2 regions of the Brevundimonas sp. FG128 genome follow, and region 1 is predicted to be linked to the other one. Evidence: riboswitches for the same ligand, from Rfam matches in the RefSeq annotation. Region 1 holds a riboswitch; the other holds the start of a gene.
The links. Region 1 has a riboswitch for cobalamin ahead of metE (5-methyltetrahydropteroyltriglutamate--homocysteine S-methyltransferase). Riboswitches for the same ligand answer to the same signal wherever they lie in the genome.

Region 2: it holds a riboswitch for cobalamin, as region 1 does, so the genes downstream of both, ACODSC_RS10410 (TonB-dependent receptor plug domain-containing protein) here and metE (5-methyltetrahydropteroyltriglutamate--homocysteine S-methyltransferase) in region 1, are expected to answer to the same signal.

Annotation. Positions count from the first base shown of each region.
Region 1 covers NZ_JBMDKP010000001.1:768,142-771,155, reverse strand. Annotated here, with positions in the region: gene metE (5-methyltetrahydropteroyltriglutamate--homocysteine S-methyltransferase) at 1-1,074, opposite strand, end outside; cobalamin riboswitch at 1,185-1,387, opposite strand; gene ACODSC_RS03820 (porin) at 1,641-2,393, shown strand; gene ACODSC_RS03815 (head GIN domain-containing protein) at 2,530-3,014, opposite strand, start outside.
Region 2 covers NZ_JBMDKP010000003.1:395,724-398,737, reverse strand. Annotated here, with positions in the region: gene ACODSC_RS10415 (aldo/keto reductase) at 1-150, shown strand, start outside; gene ACODSC_RS10410 (TonB-dependent receptor plug domain-containing protein) at 134-1,960, opposite strand; cobalamin riboswitch at 2,107-2,292, opposite strand; gene mutS (DNA mismatch repair protein MutS) at 2,368-3,014, shown strand, end outside.

The DNA.
Region 1 (3,014 bases):
CTCCCGATCAAGGTCGATGGGCGTGTGCAGCAGCGAGCAGGACGGCGCGATCACCACCTGACGACCAGCGGCCACCAGCGGCTCGACCCGGTCCAGCACGGCGTTCAGATCGGCCTTCCACACATTGCGGCCGTCGATGACGCCCAGTGACAGCACCTGATCGGGACGAGCGGCCGACGCCACCTGCGCCAGCTGTTCCGGCGCGCGGACCAGATCGATGTGCAGACCCTGCACCGGCAGCTTCAGCGCCGTCTCCAGATTGTCGCCCAGCGCCCCGAAATAGGTCGTCAGCATCACCTTGATCGGCGGCGTCACGTCCGTCAGCACGCGATAGGCCAGATCATAGGCGGCCTTCGCCTCGTCGCTCAGATCGGTGACCAGGCAGGGCTCGTCCAACTGCACCCAGGTCGCCCCCGCCCGCGCCAGCGAGCGCAGCACCTCGGCATAGACCGGCAACAAACGCGGCAGCAGGCTCAGCACGTCGAAGGCCTCGCCGCGCGTCTTGCCCAGCAGCAGATAGGACACCGGCCCCAACAGCACCGGCCGGGTCTCGATCCCCTGCGCCCTGGCTTCCAGATATTCGTCCAGCGCCTTGGTCGAACCCAGGCGGAACACCTGGTCGGCCGTAAACTCAGGCGCAAGATAGTGGTAGTTGGTGTCGAACCACTTGGTCATCTCCATCGCCGGCACGCCCCCCGAGGCGGGATTGCCTCCGCCATGAGTGTGACCGTGCTTGCAGACCTGGGCGTCGCCGCGCGACCCACGGGCCATGGCGAAATAGGTGGCCAGATCGACCCGTTCTCCGCTCCAGCCGAAGGCGGCCGGCACAGCCCCGACCATGGCCGTCAGATCCAGCACCTGATCATAAAGAGAGAAGTCGTTGGACGGCACGATGTCGGCGCCCAGCTCGCGTTGCCGCGCCCAGGTCAGGCCGCGCAGCTCGGCGGCGGTGGACAGCAGGGTCTCTGCGTCGATCTTGCCGGCCCAATGGGCTTCGAGCGCGGTCTTCAGCTCCCTCTTGGGGCCGATGCGGGGAAAGCCGAGGGTGGCGACCTGGACGGTATGGCGGGTCATGACATTCGAAACCTGTGCTGTGGCCAGGTTTCGGACAGGGTCGCGCGGACGCCGTCGCGGACGCAAAGGGTCCGGCGGCGCGCATGCGGCCTGACCGGGCACCCCGCCGGAGGACGTTATCTGTCGGGGCAGGTCTCCTGGCTCACGGGTCGACGCCTCGGGCCCGGCCTTCCCGGCGCGAACGCCAGTGACACGAGATGGACCCTCGACTCGCCGCTTACAGTTGCGGGGGCAGCGCCGGTGTCTCACCGGCTTCCCTCTTAGCTCCACGCACCCCGAGGAGCGCGCGGAGACCACGACAACCCGACATGACCCCAACCAAGCGCGGCCGTCAATACATATAAGGATATGCTTATATGATTATGCGGATTACCCAGCATTAACCGCTTGCCCCATCAAGTGCGCGCAAGTGACACATTCCGACCACAACGCGTGATTTATCCGCCACATCACAGTTTCAAGACACTTATGTAACGACGATTTATTGCTCAGCTTCGTCCGCATACTGATAGCAGGCGCCCTCCCCGGACCCCCATCCGGGCACAGACTGCTAAGGACAAAAGAAAATGAAGACGATCCTCCTCGCCTCGGCCGCCGCCGCTCTGTTCGCCGCCCCGGCCTTCGCCCAGGACGCCATCGGTTCGGTCGGCGTGACCTATTCCAACCCGTCGTATGACGCCGGCCCCGTCGATGTCGACGCCGACGTCTGGACCGTGGACGGAACCGTGGCCCTGCCGGCCGCCGACTGGACTGTGACCCTGAACGGCGCCGTCGACCACGTCGAAGCCTTCGGTGAGAACGAAACCACCGGCGCCGCCGCCGCCCACCTGACCAAGATGTGGTCCTCCGACATCCGCGCCGGCGGCTTCGTCGCCGCCAACGGCATCGGCACGGGCGATGATCCCATCTGGACCGTCGGCGCCGAAGCCCAGAAGTATCTGGCCAACGCGACCCTGACCGGTCAGGTCGCCTACACCACGGCTGATGACATCGACGCCGACATCTGGACCGTTGGTGGCGACGCCGCCTTCTACGTCATGCCGAACCTGCGCCTGAACGCCGGCGTCAGCTACAACAACGTCGACGTCACGGGCGACGACGTGGACGCCTGGACCTACGGCGTGGGCGCCGAGTACGAAATAGAGAACACCCCGTTCTCGGTCGGCGCCGCCTACACCCGCGCCGACATCGACTCGCTCGACGTCGACACCTGGTCGCTGGGCGTTCGCTACTCGTTCGGCGGCGGTCTGCAAGCGCGTGATCGCGCCGGCGCCGGCCTGGGCGTTTCGTCCATCGTCAGCGTCCTGGGCGGCCTGTAAGACACGGCCTCCCTCACGGGATGAGGACAAGCCCCGGCGGAGCGATCCGCCGGGGCTTTTTCTTGCGCGGCGCACGAAAAAGGCCCCCAGGGTTCCACGACCGGGGGCCTTTCCTCTCGCGGCGGAGAGACGGGTCTTAACGCCCGATCTGCAAGGTTCCGGATCCGACGACGGTGCGCGATACGGCGCCGGTGGCCGCGCCGACGCGGACATCGCCCGATCCGGCGATGGCGACGCTCAGGTCGCGCGTGGTCCCGCCGTAGCGGACATTGCCCGAACCGCCGATGGCGACCGACAGCTTGTCCATCCGCCCCTGACGGACATTCACCCCGCCGGAACCGCCGATCGAAATGTCGCCCTCCCCGCCAGCGCTGGCGATTTCCACGCTGCCCGAGCCGCCCACGGCCGCCTTCAGGTTTCCGGTCGCGCCGGCTGCGATCGAGCCCGACCCGCCGACATTGGCCTCCAGCGAGCGCGACGTGCCCGCGCGGATCGACCCCGAACCGCCGACGCCCAGTTCCAGATCACCGTCCACATTGGCGATGTTCCAGTTGCCGCAGCCGCCGCTGTTCAGGTCGATGGACCGCGCGCCGCGCCCGACCGAGCCGAACACTGCCCCGC
Region 2 (3,014 bases), on a different contig from region 1:
GTGACCAGCGTGGCCTCGGCCGCCGAACTGCGCGCCATCCTGGCCGCCGCCCACGCCCCCTGTCCGAACCTGGACTGGGCGGCCCTGGCGCTCGAGGCGCCGGCGGCCTTCACCGCCGACGCCCGCGCCCGGATCAGTAGCGCAGCCTGATCCCGACATAGCCGGACCGTCCCGGTTCTCCGTAACCGAACACCTGCTGATAGTGTTCGTCGGCCAGGTTCTCCACCCGCGCCGTCAGGGCGACCTGGTCCGTCAGCTGATAGGCTGCGTTCAGATTGGCCGTGACGAAGCCGTCGCGCGCCACCGTTGAGAAGCCGCCAGAGTCGTCCTGATCGCCTTCCGCCCGCACCGTCAGGGCGCCCGACAGCCGGTCGCCGGTCCAGCCCAGGGTCGCCGATCCCGCATGTTCGGGCACGCGCAGCAGGCGCAGGCCCGTCGTGCGATCCTCAGCGTCGGTCCAGGCATAGGCCAGCGTCAGGTCGAAACCGCCGCCCAGCAGGGCGTGGCCTTCCAGCTCGAACCCGTCCGAACGGGTCTTGGCGACATTGATGTATTCCCCCGCCGTGTAAGTGATCTGGTCTTCCACGTTCAGGCGATAGAGGGTCGCGCGACCGTCGAACCGCCCGTCGGCCGAGGCCCAGCCCAGGGCGATCTCGACGCTGTCGGCCGTCTCCGGCCTCAGCTCGGCCCACGGCAGCGGCGCATAGCAGTAGTCGCAAACCGCCTGGCTGACGGTCGGCGCCTTGAAGCCCGTGCCGTAGGCGCCCGACAGGATGAAGCCGCCCGCCAGCTCATAGGCCGCCGAAATGCGTCCCGTCGTTTCCGAGCCGAAATCGTCGGTATCGTCGTAGCGCAGGCCGCCCGTCAGGTTCAGCGGCCCGACATCATACTGGGCCACCCCGAACACCGAGGTGATCGACAGGTCGCGCGACAGGCCCGACGACAGCGCCGCCGAGGCCTCGTTGCGCTCCACGCCGAAAGCGTAGTTCACGTCCCGGGCCTTTCCGTCCGCCTGCCAGCGATAGGCCTGGCGGTCGCCGGTGAAGGTCGAGCCGAAACCGCCGCTGTAGGAGGTGCGGTCGATGTCAGAAGCCGAGACGCTGAACTGATGGGTCAGGCCCAGGGCGACGGCGCTCAGCCGGGCGAAACCGGACCACTGCTCGCTGTCCTGGGTGTCGTCGGTGTCGGCCAGGGCGTAGTCGGGCTCGGGGAAGCCGTCCAGGTCGGCGTGGCTCTCGTTCCAGCGCACCGACCCGTCGATCTTCACCGTGTCGGAAAAGGCGTAGCGGCCCTTGCCGCCCAGGGTCGTGCTGCGGAAACCGTCGGCCTCGGGATTGCCGTCGGCCTCGTCGGCGGCGGAAATGCCGTCGGTCTGGAAGCGCGAAACATAGGCGCTGACGGCGTAGGTCTCATTGGCCACGCCCGCCGACACCCGGCCGCGTACGGTGTCGAAACTGCCGGCCTCTGCTTCGGCGCGCACGCCGTCGATCTCCTTGGTCGTAAAGGAAATCACGCCGCCGATGGCGTCAGAGCCCCACAGCGACGACTGCGGGCCGCTGAGCACTTCGATGCGCTCGATATCGGCCAGCTCGAAGCTGGAGAAGTCATAGGCGCCGTTGGGCTCGGCCGCGTCGTTGACGGGCGCGCCATCGACAAGCACCAGCGTCTTGCCGGGCGTAGCGCCGCGCATGCGGACTTGCGCCACGCCGCCGAACGCGCCTGTGCGCGTCACCGACAGGCCCGGCACGTCGGCCAGGATGTCGGCGGCGAAGATCGCGCCGCGCTGTTCGATGGTCTTGCCGTCGATGACGCGGGCGCCGGGCGTGTCGGCGACGATGGCCGGGATGCGGGTGGCGGTGATGACGACGTCGTCCAGCTGGGTCGCATCATCAGCGGCGAAGGCGGGCGCGGCGAAGGCGGCGGCTATCGCAGCCGTCGAGAGAAGAATGGAACGCTTCATTGAGCGAGATCCCCGTTTCGGTCCCGCGAGTGCGCGCGAGAGACCGGTCAAAGCGAGCCGACCCGCCAGACCGCGAGGGTCTGGACGGCGCAAGGTCGGGTCGCTGCGACGGTGAAGTCCCCGCGCCTCTGTCTGGTCCCGGACAGCAGCGAGCGACACAGGCGGCCAGGTTTCCTGGCTTGCGGGTCAAAAACCGCCGTCCTCGCCTTCCCAGTCACCCAGTGGCGCCGAAGTCGTCAGACCCCGGACGGACGACGCTCTCGCCGCCTACAGTTGCGGGCACAGCCACGGTGTCTCACCGTGTTCCCTAAACCGCCTGGCGCGGCCTATCGCAGGGGCGACAAGCCTGTGCAAGGGCCGTTCAACGGCCTTGAGCCGCCGGGCGCGATCCGTCACCCTGTCGCCACATGAACGCCCCCGTCACTCACCCGCCCGAAATCGCCGCTTCGCTTGAGGGCGCGACGCCGTTCATGGCGCAATATCTGACGGCCAAGGCCGGTCAGCCGGACGCCATCCTCTTCTTCCGCATGGGCGACTTCTACGAGCTGTTCTTCAAGGACGCCGAGGTCGCCGCCGCCGCCCTGGGCATCACCCTGACCAAGCGCGGCAAGCACCAGGGCGAGGACATTCCGATGGCGGGCGTGCCGGTCCATGCGATGGAGGGCTACCTCGCCCGCCTGATCCGCATGGGCCACAAGGTCGCCATCTGCGAACAGCTGGAAGACCCCGCCGAGGCCAAGAAGCGCGGCGGCAAGTCCGTGGTCCATCGCGGCGTGGTGCGGGTTGTGACGCCCGGCACCCTGACCGAGGACAGCCTGCTGGACGCGCGCGGCGCCAATCGCCTGGCGGCGGTCGCGGTGCGCAAAGGTCGGGCGGCGGTCGCCGTGGTCGAACTGTCGTCCGGCGCGGTCGATTCCGTCGCCTGTTCTATCGAAGACCTGGGCGCAGCCCTCGCCGCCTTCCGACCGTCTGAGGTTCTGGTCACCGACCGGATGTATTCGGACGAGGCCACGCGCGATGCGCTGGATGGTTCGGGCGGCGTGGTCCAGGCGCT